3 regions of the Hydrogenophaga sedimenti genome follow, and region 2 is predicted to be linked to each of the others. Evidence: predicted binding sites of a transcription regulator. Region 2 holds the regulator's gene; each other region holds the start of a gene.
What was found. Region 2 encodes FNR, which switches genes on or off when oxygen is low (the NO sensors DNR and NnrR bind a similar motif). Its sites were predicted from a motif close to TTGATNNNNATCAA; they were not measured.

Region 1 (4,238 bases), on a different contig from region 2:
AACGCCCACGGCATCTGGGGCAACAACGCCGGGATCACCGATGCGGAGAGTGGCGCCCTGATCCGCAAGCTCACCACCCGCAACCTGATCACCGAGTTCCCAGTGCCCTCACCCGGCAGCGCCTGGTGGCCGCTGGAGGCGTTCACCAACGTCCAGCGCCTGTATTCGGACATCCTGCTGCAACCGGAGGGCATCGCTTTCTACACCGACAACCCCGGCAACTGGAACGGGCGCAACCTGGCCGATGCGACCGCCATCTACACCGACCCCACCGCGCCGGTGACCCAGCGCTACCGGGGTGTCTACACCGGCTGGCAGCCATACAACTTTGATGCTGGCAACAGCAAGTACCTCTACGCGAACCCCAGCGCGATCCTGGCATTCCGCAGCAGCAAGGGCACCTTTGTCGAGTGTCCGGTGAACCTGTGTGCCGGAGGCCCGTTCGGCGACATGTTCCGCCGCGCGATCCGCGAGACCCACGTGCGCGGCCGGCCCTTCATCTGGTTCACCAGCAACAACAGCATGTCCTCGGGCTGGCTCACCGCGTTCCAGGAAACCTACAACGCGATCGCGGCCGAGGGCCTCTGGAAGCCAGAAGACGCGGTGGTGATCGTCAACTACGGCGGCGCGTACCCCAAGGTGCCCGAGTCGGTGGGCAGCGCGGCGGCCGACACGGCCATGGGCCTGGCCTACTGGGCCATCAAGCAGCGGGTCGCCGCGACGCCCTGAGCGCAGCGGCGGGGCGTGGGGGCACAGAGAGCCGGCGCCGGGCCGCCCCAAGCCGGATCAGCCCCCTCGGGGGGGCAGCGACCCGCGCAGCGGCGGAGCGTGGGGGCTCAGACACCTTCCATGCCGTGGTGGCGCTTGAGGTCGGCGGTGTCGGGGCTGGCAAGGAACGCCAGGAAGTCCTGCACGGCCTCGGGCTGCGCACTGACTGCGGCGCGCGCGGCCGAGAAGGTGGTGACGATCTGCACCGCCTCGGGCAGGCCGCCGATCACCTCAATGCCCGCCACGCCCATCATCTCGCTCAGCTGCTGGAAACCCAGCGCAACCTCGCCCTTGGCGACCAGCGAACCGACCGACACGCCCGGCGGCGGGGTGACGATGCGCGGGGCGATCTGTTCGGCAATGCCCCAGCGCTCGAAGAGCTTCGCCAGTTGCACGCCGCTGGGTCCGGTCGAATAGCCCAGGGTCGGCGCGGCCAGCACGGCCGCCTGGAGGGCGGCTTCGGTCGAGATGTCGGGGCGCGGTGCGCCGGCCGGAATGGCGACGGCGACGGCAGAGCGCACCATGTCGACCCGGGTGGCTTCCTGCACATGGCCGCTGGCGGCCAGCTTCCCGATCGCGTCCGAGGCCAGCGCCACGATGTCGAAGGCTTCGCCGGCCTGCACGCGCTTGGCGGCGTCGACGCCGCCGACCGAGGTCACGGTCACCGCGACCTCCGGGTGCTGTCGCGTGTACCCGGCCACCAGGTCGGCCAGCAGGGCCTTGGTGGCCATCGAAGAGATCAGGGTCAGGGTGGTGGTCGGCATGGCGTGGACGGGCTTGGGGGGAGCCTGCCAGCGTAGCAAACCGGGCGCCGTCTGCCCCCGGGGTGGGGCATCTTTCTGATATCAGGCCGCGGCATGGAAGGCCGCGGGCGCTTCGGCCACGACCGCGGGGAGGGCCGGCACCAGCTGCGCGCGCACCGACACCACGCCGCCGATCATGATCAGCGCCGGGGGCCGCACCTGGTGGCGCAGCGCCAGCGCCGGCAGCTCGGCCACGGTGCCGGTGATGCAGCGTTCGCCGGGCAGGGTGGCTTTCTCGACCAGCGCGGCCGGCGTCTGCGGCGACAGGCCGTGGGCCAGCAGCTGGCGGCAGATCTCGGGCAGGTTGTTCACGCCCATGTAGAGCACCACGGTCTGGCGCGGGCGGGCGAGCATGGCCCAGTCCATGTCCAGGCCCTGGCCGTCGCGCAGGTGGCCGGTGGCCAGCACCAGCGAGCAGGCGTGGTCGCGGTGGGTCAGCGGAATGCCGACCGAGGCGGCCGCGCCCTGGGCGGCCGTCAGGCCTGGCACCACGGTGAACGGAATGCCCTGCGCGGCCAGCGCCTGTGCCTCTTCGCCGCCGCGGCCGAAGATGTAGCCGTCGCCGCCCTTGAGCCGCAGCAGCGGGCGGCCGCTGCGGGCCAGCTGCACCATGAGTTCGATGATCGATTCCTGCGGCAGGGTGTGGCGCGAGGATTCCTTGCCGACGTAGATGCGCTCGGCGTCCGGGCTCAGGTACTCCAGCACCGCCGGGCTGACCAGGTGGTCGTAGAGCACCAGCCGGGCCGCCTGCAGCGCCTTCACCGCCTTGACAGTCAGCAGCTCGGAATCGCCCGGGCCGGCGCCGACCAGGGTCACGGTGCCGGGGGAGACCGGGGCGCTGTCGCCGGTGGCCGGCCGAACGGGGGTGAGCAGGTTGACCAGGTTCATGAATCGCTCCGTCGTGGGGTGGCGGCCTGGCAGTGGTCCCTGGCCGCCTGTGGTGTTGGTGCCCATTGTTGGGAAGCCACGAACGGCCGTCCTTGAACCAGTTCAAGGACAAGCCGCGCGGGCGCGCCGACCATGGTTCCCGTGCGCACCGGCCATGGACAGCCGCCGGGCGGACGGGCCACCGGTCCTCCCAGGGACGGCCACTTCAAACGCTGATCCACGACGGAGAGAGAACACCATGAAATCCCGCACCACGATTCGCCTGACGATGCTGGCGATGGCGGCCCTGGTTGGCGCCGGCGCTTTTGCGCAGACGGCGGCCGACAAGAAGGTCAGCCCGGCCGAGGCCAACTACCAGGCCGGCGGATCGCCCCTGGCCACCGAGCCGATGTACCAGGCGACCAATCCCAAGGCGCCGCCGATGACCCAGGCCGAGTTCGACACCGCCCGCAAGATCTATTTCGAGCGCTGCGCCGGCTGCCACGGCGTGCTGCGCAAGGGCGCCACCGGCAAGCCGCTGACCCCGGACATCACCGTGGGCAAGGGCACGGACTACCTCAAGGTGTTCATCGCCTACGGCTCGCCGGCCGGCATGCCCAACTGGCAGACCAGCGGTGAGCTCAACGAGAAGGAAGTGGACCTGATGGCCCGCTACATCCAGCACGACGCGCCCACGCCGCCGGAGTACAGCCTGGACGACATGAAGAAGACGTGGAAGGTCATCGTTCCGCCGGAGAAGCGTCCGACGAAGAAGATGAACAACTACAACATCGCCAACATCTTCTCGACCACGCTGCGCGACACCGGCGAAGTGGCGCTGATCGACGGCGACACCAAGCAGATCATCAACATCGTCAAGACCGGCTACGCGGTGCACATCTCGCGCACCTCGGCCTCGGGCCGCTACCTGTTCGTGATCGGCCGCGACGCCAAGGTCAACATGATCGACCTGTGGATGGAAAAGCCCGACAACGTGGCCGAGATCCGCACCGGTCTGGAAGCCCGCTCGGTGGAAACCAGCAAGTTCAAGGGCTTTGAAGACAAGTACGCGATCGCCGGCACCTACTGGCCGCCCCAGTTCGTGATCATGAACGGCGACACGCTGGAGCCGCTGAAGATCGTCGCCACCCGCGGCGTGACCGTGGACAAGCAGGAATACCACCCCGAGCCGCGCGTGGCCTCGATCGTGGCCAACCACTTCAAGCCCGAGTTCGTGGTGAACGTGAAGGAAACCGGCAAGACCCTGCTGGTCGACTACTCGAACATCGACGCGCTGAAGATCACCGAGATCGGCACCGCGCGCTTCCTGCACGACGGCGGTCTGGATTCTTCGCACCGCTACTTCATGGTGGCCGCCAACAACAGCAACAAGATCGCTGCGGTGGACCTTAAGGAAGGCAAGCTGGCCAAGCTGATCGACGTGGGCAAGATCCCGCACCCGGGCCGTGGCGCCAACTTCGTGCACCCGCAGTTCGGTCCCGTGTGGTCCACCGGCCACTTGGGCGACGAGACGATTTCCCTGATCGGTACCGATCCCAAGGGCCATCCGAAGGAAGCCTGGAAGGTCGTGCAGACCCTCAAGGGCCAGGGCGGTGGCGCGCTCTTCATCAAGAGCCACCCGAAGTCCACGCACCTGTACTCGGACACGCCGCTGAACCCCGATCCCAAGCTCTCTCAATCAGTGGCTGTGTACGACATCAAGCACCTGGACAAGGGCTACACCGTGTTGCCGATCGCCGAGTGGGCCGACCTCAAGGACGACGGTGCCAAGCGCGTGGT
Region 2 (4,238 bases):
GGCTGGTCCTGTATCCGCAGGACTTCATTTATCTGACGGGCCTGCTGGTCATCTCGGCGCTGGCCCTTTTTCTGTTTACTGCCATCGCCGGACGACTGTGGTGCGGCTATGCCTGTCCCCAGACGGTCTACACCGAGATCTTTCTCTGGATCGAGAAGAAGGTGGAAGGCGACCGGTCGGCCCGCATCCGCCTCGACGAGGCAGCGCTCAACGCGCACAAGTTCGGCAAGAAGTGGCTCAAGCACACGCTCTGGGTTCTTTTTTCGCTGTGGACCGGCTTCACCTTTGTCGGCTATTTCGCCCCCATCCGTGAAGTGGCCGCATTGACCTTGTCGGCATCGCTGGGGCCCTGGCAGACGTTCTGGATCTTCTTCTACAGCTTTGCCACCTATGGCAACGCCGGCTTCCTGCGCGAGCAGGTGTGCAAGTACATGTGTCCCTACGCGCGCTTCCAGAGCGCGATGTTTGACAAGGACACGATGATCGTGACCTACGACCAGGCGCGGGGTGAGCCCCGCGGGCCGCGGTCGAAGAAGGCCGATCCCAAAGCCCTTGGACTGGGGGCCTGTGTCGATTGCACCCTGTGCGTCCAGGTGTGTCCCACGGGCATCGACATCCGCAAAGGGCTTCAGTACGAATGCATCGGCTGCGGTGCCTGCATCGATGTGTGCGACGAGGTGATGGACAAGGTGGGCTACCCACGGGGGCTGGTGAAATACTCGACCCAGAACGGGGTGGCCCAGGGCTGGACGCGTGACCAGATGATCCGCCATGCTTTCCGGCCCCGTGTACTGGTGTACTCCGCCATCCTGGGGGCCATCACACTGGCCGTGTTCGTCAGTCTGTTCTTGCGCACCCCGCTCAAAGTCGATGTGATCCGGGACCGTGGCGCGCTGGCCCGCATGGTGGAGCAGGGGCGCATTGAAAACGTCTTCCGGCTCCAGATCATGAACGCGACCGAGTCGACGCAACACTATTCGATCAGCGTGGATGGCCTTGAGGGCGTCGTGATCGCTTCGGAGAGCTCCGCGGAGGTCCTGCCGACGGAGGTTCGCTCTGTCGCCGTCCGGGTCCAGACTCCGCCCAATGTGGCGCCAGCGGGCTCCCATCCGATTCGTTTCACCATCCGGTCCCAGGGACCGGAGGTGGCGCAGGTGGTGGAAAAGGCCGTTTTCATCGTTCCGCGCTAAACTGAAAGCACATTCCCATGCAAACCGTCATGTCTGCCCAACCTGCTGCCCCTGCCTCCCCAAACCGCACCCCCTGGTGGAAAGTGCCCCACATGTGGATGGTGGTCGGCGGCCCTCTGGCGGTGGTGGTGGCCAGCGTGGTGACATTCGTGATCGCTGCCAGCCATCCTGACCCTGTGCTCAACAAGGCGGACTACGAACGTGATCTTGCGGCGGCCCAGCGGCTGCAAGGGCAGGCGAGGGTGGACGCATTGATCACCCTGCAGCCGGCCGGCCAGGCACGCAACCACGCGGCCTCGCCGGTGGCTGGAACCACCGACCCGACCAAATAAGCGCCTCACCCACCCGTTGAGGCCTCAGACGAACAAGGAGACAGTTCATGAAGACTCAACGGTGGATGTGGATCGCGTGGCCAGCCTTTCTGGTCGCTGCTGTGCTGGAGATGATCGTGTTTGCGATGGTCGATCCTGGTGACCTTCACTGGTTTGGAAACCCGTTGGGGCTTTCGCGGCAGGCGATCTACACACTTGCCTTTTTTGTCTTCTGGGGCGTCACCATGGCCTCCAGTGCGCTGACCACGCTGTTGGCCATGTCCCCTTTCGAGGTCAATCGTTGCCCGGTTCCAGAGTCGCAACGTCCCGAGGACTGCGCCAGAAACGGGCAGTGCTGTTGAGAAGACTTCTGGTCTGAACAACAAAAAGCCCCGCATCAGCGGGGCTTTCTTCATGAGGTGCAGTGCTGCTGCTCAGCGGCAGGTCTGCGGATTCACGATCAGCTTGAGTGCGTCGGTGTTCTTGATGTGCACGTAGCGCTGCTTGACTTCGATGATGCCCTCGTCGACAAACTTGGAGAAGGTCCGGCTGACCGTTTCCAGCTTCATGCCCAGGTAACTGCCGATCTCTTCGCGCGTCATCCGCAGGATGAGTTCGGACTGGGAAAAACCACGTGCATGCAGGCGCTGCACCAGATTCAGCAGAAACGCCGCCAGACGCTCTTCCGCACGCATGCTGCCCAGCAGCAGCATCACGCTGTGGTCTCGCACGATTTCCCGGCTCATGATCTTGTGCACATGGTGCTGCAAGGTGGTGAACTCACGCGAGAGTTCTTCCACCTGGTCGAACGGCATGACACAGACCTCGGCATCTTCCAGGGCGATGGCGTCGCAGGAATGGCGGTCGCTGACGATGCCATCCATGCCAATGATCTCGCCCGTCATCTGGAACCCGGTGACCTGGTCTCTGCCATCCGCGGTGGTGACGCTGGTCTTGAAGAATCCAGAGCGCACCGCGTACAGCGAGGTGAACTTGTCCCCCGTGTTGAACAGTGCCGACCCGCGCTTGATGCGCCGGCGGGTCGAGATCACGTTGTCGAGCTTGTTCATCTCTTCGGGGTTGAGCCCCATGGGCAAGCACAACTCCCGCAGGTTGCAGCTCGAACAAGCCACTTTGATGCTTTGAATATCCATAATTCTTCCGGAATTGGGGCGAAGCTTAACCCATGGCTGGTGCCAGCATCAAGGCGTGGCGGGAAGCAGCAAGGGCGGCAGGGGGAAAACCCGAGAGGCTGAGGACCCCTTGATCAAGATCAAGGGCCTCGCCGGAGCCTTGGGGCACATTCGTCGCCTGCACTGGAGAATTGTTTGTGAGTCACGCCATTTCCGACGAATTGCTCAAGCGATTTGACATCCCCGGCCCCCGCTACACGTCGTACCCGACGGCGGACCGCTTTGTCGAAGCCTTTACGGAAGCCGATTACATCCAGGCACTGGAGCAGCGCCGGGCCGGCTCTCTGGCATTGCCGCTGTCGCTGTATGTGCACATCCCTTTCTGTGAATCGGTGTGCTACTACTGCGCCTGCAACAAGGTCATCACGAAACACCACGAGCGCGCGGCCGAATACCTGCGGTATCTGTCGCGGGAAGTCGAACTGCAGGTGCAGCACTTCGGCAAGGGACACAGCGTCTCCCAGCTGCACCTGGGCGGCGGCACGCCCACCTTCCTTTCCGACACGGAGCTCGAAGACCTGCTGGCCATGATCCGGCGCAACTTCACCTTGGTGCCGGGCGGGGAATATTCGATCGAGGTGGATCCGCGCACGGTGACGGGACAGCGTCTGCAGACCTTGGCCCGGCTGGGCTTCAACCGGCTGAGTTTCGGCGTGCAGGATTTTGATCCGGCGGTCCAGAAGGCCGTGCACCGCGTTCAGCCGGTGGAGCAGGTGTTCGAACTGGTCGAAACCGCTCGCAAGATCGGCTTCGAATCGGTCAACGTCGATCTGATCTACGGCCTGCCGCTGCAGACGCCCGAGTCCTTCGCCCGTACGCTGGCACAGGTCAACCAGTTGCGGCCGGACCGCATCGCGCTTTACGCCTATGCCCACCTGCCGACACGCTTCAAGCCGCAACGGCGCATCGTGGCGGCGGAGTTGCCCAGTGGCGGCGACAAGTTGTCGATGCTGTCGGCTTCGCTGGATGCGATGAGCGAGGCGGGCTATGTGTATGTGGGCATGGACCACTTTGCCCTGCCGACCGACGCGCTGGCCGTGGCCAAGCGCCAGGGACGTCTGCACCGGAATTTCCAGGGGTACAGCACACAGCCGGACTGCGACCTCATTGCTCTGGGTGTTTCCGCGATTGGCCGCATCGGGGCCACTTACAGCCAGAACGCGAAGACGATCGAAGAGTATTACGACGCACTCGACCAGGGGCGCCTGCCGATCGTGCGCGGCCTGGCGCTGACACGGGACGACCTGTTGCGCCGCTCGGTCATCATGTCGCTGATGTGCCAGGGCCAATTGCAGTTCGAATCCATCAATCTGGGTCATCTGATCGACTGCAAAACCTACTTTGCCAGGGAGCTCGAGGTCCTCCAGGACTATGCGAAGCAAGGGCTGGTTCGGATCGACGAGTCGGGTGTCGAAGTGACGGCGGCTGGCTGGTATCTGGTGCGTGCCATCGCCATGGTGTTCGACAAGAATCTCCAGGTGGATCAGGACCGCGCCAGGTTCTCCAAGATCATCTGAGCGGCACCGGTTCGACAGGCGCGGCGG
Region 3 (4,238 bases), on a different contig from region 2:
GGTGGTGCCCCGGCATGCCCTCGGTGTAGAGCACGTCGCCCGCGTAGAAACGCTGCTGGGTGAAGCCTTCGTCGGGCCCGAAGGGCATGGGCAATGGCAGGGGACGGACGGTGGTGGCGGTGTTCATGGTGTCGGCTTTGCGCACGGGCAGCGACAGAACACACCGCCCCGATCCTTGCATCGGCAGTGTTGGCGACAACTTGAGGGGAAAACGCCCGGAGGGCGCGCGGATCAGCCCGGACGGCTGTCGGCGAAGCTCTGGCGCAGCGCCAGCTTGTCGGCCAGGCGGGCCAGGTTGGGGTGCGTGGTGCGCCACTCCAGCTGCGGGAAGCGGAAGCTCAGGTACCCCAGCGCGCAACCGACCGCGACGTCGGACAGACTCAGGTGGATGCCCGAGCAGAAGGGCTTGTCGGCCAGGCCACGGGCCATCGCCACCAGCGCGGCGTCGACCTTGCCGAGCTGGCGGTCGATCCAGGCCTGGCTGCGCTGCTCTTCGGTGCGGCCGGGCCAGGTCGCTTCCAGGCGCGCCAGGATGGCGGCGTCCATCACGCCGTCGGCCAGCGCTTCCCAGGTCTTGACCTCGGCGCGCTCGCGGCCGGACGGCGGAATCAGCTTGCCCACGGGCGAGAGCGTGTCGAGGTATTCGACGATCACGCGCGAATCGAACACCGCTTCGCCGCCCTCCATGATCAGGCAGGGCACCTTGCCCAGCGGGTTGGAGGTGGCGATCGTCGTGTCGGCCGACCAGACGTCTTCCGGCACGAACTGGTAGTCGAGCTTTTTCTCGGCCATGACGACGCGGACCTTGCGGACGTAAGGGCTGGTGGTGGCGCCGATGAGTTTCATGAATGAAAAAGCGTGGGAGTCCCTGGGCCGGCCATTTTAGCGAGCCAGATGCCCTCCCGTGCTGAACGGCCAGCGGTCATCCCGGCGCCACCCCCGCCTTCTACAATCCGAGGGATGCGATCGACCACCACTGCCACCCCCTCCGCCGCGGGCACCCTCACGCCCGTTTCCGCCCTTTCTCCGCTGGACGGCCGCTACGCCGGCAAGCTGGCGCCACTGCGGCCCTTCATGAGCGAACAGGGCTACATGCACCGCCGCGTGCAGGTCGAGATCGCCTGGTTCATCGCCCTGTCCGACGCCGGTTTCGACGAATTCCCGCCGCTCTCGCCCGGCGCACGCACCTACCTGATGGACCTGGTGAAGAACTTTTCCGAGGCCGACGCGGTCGCGATCAAGGACATCGAGAAGACCACCAACCACGACGTCAAGGCCGTCGAGTACTGGATCAAGTCCAGGTTCGACGCCCGCCCCGAGCTGGAAAAGGCCGCCGAATTCGTGCACTTCGCCTGCACCAGCGAAGACATCAACAACACCAGCCACGCCCTGCAGCTCAAGGGCGGGCGCGACGCCGTGCTGCTGCCCGCGCTGGACCAGGTGATCGTGCGGCTGCGCGAGATGGCGCACCAGTTCGCCGACGTGCCCATGCTCAGTCGCACCCACGGCCAGACCGCCAGCCCGACCACGGTCGGCAAGGAACTGGCCAATGTGGTGGTGCGCCTGTCCGGCGCGCGCGAACGCATCGCGGCCGTGAAGCTCATGGGCAAGATGAACGGCGCGGTCGGCAACTACAACGCCCACCTGTCCGCCTGGCCCGACTTCGACTGGGAAGCCTTCAGCAAGAAGGTCATCGAGACCGCCGAGCCGCTGGGCCTGGGCCTGACCTTCCAGCCGTACTCGATCCAGATCGAGCCGCACGACTACATGGCCGAGCTGTTCGACGCCATCGCGCGCACCAACACCATCCTGGTCGACCTCTCGCGCGACATCTGGGGCTATGTGAGCCTGGGTTACTTCAAGCAGCGGCTCAAGGCCGGCGAAATCGGCTCTTCGACCATGCCGCACAAGGTCAACCCGATCGACTTCGAGAACGCCGAAGGCAACCTGGGCCTGGCCAACGCACTGCTCAAGCACCTGTCCGAGAAGCTGCCGGTCAGCCGCTGGCAGCGCGACCTGACGGACTCGACCGTGCTGCGCAACATGGGCGTGGCCATGGGCTACGCCGTGCTGGCCTACAGCTCGCTGATGACCGGCCTGAACAAGCTCGAACTCAACCAGGAAGCGCTGGCCGACGACCTGAACGCCTCGTGGGAAGTGCTGGCCGAGCCGATCCAGACCGTGATGCGCCGCTTTGGCGTGCAGGGCGCCTACGAGAAGCTCAAGGAAGTCACGCGCGGCAAGACCGTGACGGCCGAAGCCCTGCACACCCTGATCCGCAGCCTGGAGATTCCCCAGGCCGAGAAGGACCGGTTGCTGGCGATGACGCCGGGCAGCTACGTCGGCAAGGCCGCCGAACTCGCCCGCCGCGCCTGAGCCACCGCCCGATGCCCTGCGGGGCAGGGCCGGTGCGCACCACTTCGGTGTGTGGCGCGGGGTCCACCATCCACAAATGGGGGGAAGGACTGGTTTTCCCGCGATGCAGGCGCCGGGGAATTGGGCATAGTGCTTGCGTGGCTTGATCTGCCTCAAATCGAGACAGAGACTTCGCCTCTACAGTGGCGCCCCTGAGACCGCCCGCAAGAGGCGATCCTTTCTTTGGCGGGCCTTTGGCCCGCTTTTCGTTGGAGAACACAAAACCATGGCCATCGAGCTGTACAACCACCAAGGGCATGTGTGCCTGATGTTCGCGCACCTCAGCGACGAGGGCGGCGAAGCCGTGCAGGCCAACCAGTTCCTGGTGATCGATGGCGATCAGGGTGCGGTGATCGATCCGGGCGGCAACATGGCGTTCAACGAACTGCTGCTGACCATCGGCCGCTACTTCCCGCCCAACAAGCTCACCGAGATCCTGGCGTCGCACGCCGATCCGGACATCATTGCCTCGCTGGACCGCTGGATGACCAGCACCCAGGCCACGCTGTACATCTCCAAGCTGTGGGAGCGTTTCGCGCCGCACTTCTGCAAGCCCGGCAAGACGGCCGGGCGCATCGTCGGCATCCCCGACCCCGGCATGCGGATCAAGCTCGGCCGCAGCGAGCTCGTGGCGCTGCCGGCGCACTTCATGCACGCCGAAGGCAACTTCCAGTTCTGGGACCCGGTGAGCAGGATCCTGTTCTCCGGCGACCTCGGCGTGTCGCTGGGCACCTCGGGCGACGCGGCCAAGCCGATCACCAGCCTGGCGCCGCACCTGCACCGCATGGAGGCCTTCCACCGGCGCTACATGGTGTCGCAGAAGGTGCTGCGCCTGTGGGCGAACATGGTGCGGGATCTGCCGATCAAGATGATCGTGCCGCAGCACGGCGCGCCGCTGGCTGGCGACGCCGTCAAGGAGTTCATCGGCTGGATCGGGGACCTGACCTGCGGCATCGACAACGTCACGCAGGCCAACTACACGATCCCTGCCTGAGAGAGCTGGGGCCCCCACGCTCCACCGCTGAGCATGGTCGCTGCCCCCCGAGGGGGCTGATTCAGCTTGGGGCGGCCCGGCGCTGAATCCGGAGCCCGCACCTCTGCGGGTCGCTATTCGACCGCGCGCTCGGCGTAGCGGTTGAAGCGCCAGGCATCACCGGCGAGGGTGATGCGGCGCCAGACCCTGCGTTTTTCGGCGGGACTCATGCCCGTCCAGTGCTGCACCTCGTGGAAGCTGCGGCCGCAGCCCTTGCACACCTCGTCACCCTGGCTGGTGGAGCAGATCGCGATGCAGGGCGTGTCCGGGGTGGTCTCGAACCAGGCCAGCCAGGCGCGCCGCGCTGCGGCCGGCAGCGACGCCTCGTCGGCCTCGGTCTGCCCGTGGAAAACCAGCAATGCATACACCTGCGCCAGCGCATGGACCTCGGGCGCCAGCGCCACGCCGTCCACCGACGGCACCCGCTCGCGCCAGTGGTTGATCGCGGCTTCGATGTCGGTGATGTGGATGCCGGTCATGGGGCGCCGATCTTATGACCTGCGGCCCTTGCCGGCCGCGGATGGTCAGGCGGCAGACACGGCCTTGCGGCCCTGGAGGAACTTGCCCATGGCCACGACCAGCACCGCGCCGGCCGCCGCTGCCGCATAGAACGCCACCGAATGGTGAGGCACCATCGGTTCGACCATCTTGTCGGACACCATGGTTTCACCGCCCACCCAGCCGATCAGCGCCGCGCCGAAGGTGACGATGACCGGGTAGCGGCCCATGACCTTGATCATGAGCGTGCTGCCGAAGATCACGATCGGGATCGCAATCGCCAGACCGATCA

Region 1: a site for FNR is predicted at 2,552-2,565, ahead of cobA (uroporphyrinogen-III C-methyltransferase). Genes of this name have one in related genera too.
Region 3: a site for FNR is predicted at 2,519-2,532, ahead of ACS5NL_RS01330 (oxygen-binding di-iron domain-containing protein). Genes of this name have one in related genera too.

What each region holds. Positions count from the first base shown of each region.
Region 1 is NZ_JBPZHA010000002.1:73,821-78,058, forward strand. It holds gene ACS5NL_RS03005 (hypothetical protein) at 1-729, shown strand, start outside; gene ACS5NL_RS03010 (substrate-binding domain-containing protein) at 837-1,532, opposite strand; gene cobA (uroporphyrinogen-III C-methyltransferase) at 1,614-2,459, opposite strand; gene ACS5NL_RS03020 (cytochrome D1 domain-containing protein) at 2,698-4,238, shown strand, end outside.
Region 2 is NZ_JBPZHA010000007.1:204,764-209,001, reverse strand. It holds gene ccoG (cytochrome c oxidase accessory protein CcoG) at 1-1,190, shown strand, start outside; gene ACS5NL_RS13645 (hypothetical protein) at 1,283-1,522, shown strand; gene ACS5NL_RS13640 (hypothetical protein) at 1,570-1,863, shown strand; gene fnr (fumarate/nitrate reduction transcriptional regulator Fnr) at 1,936-2,655, opposite strand; gene hemN (oxygen-independent coproporphyrinogen III oxidase) at 2,832-4,211, shown strand.
Region 3 is NZ_JBPZHA010000001.1:269,927-274,164, reverse strand. It holds gene ACS5NL_RS01345 (cyclic nucleotide-binding domain-containing protein) at 1-127, opposite strand, end outside; gene ACS5NL_RS01340 (glutathione S-transferase N-terminal domain-containing protein) at 232-846, opposite strand; gene purB (adenylosuccinate lyase) at 961-2,376, shown strand; gene ACS5NL_RS01330 (oxygen-binding di-iron domain-containing protein) at 2,642-3,409, shown strand; gene ACS5NL_RS01325 (DUF3717 domain-containing protein) at 3,523-3,927, opposite strand; gene ACS5NL_RS01320 (TerC family protein) at 3,973-4,238, opposite strand, start outside.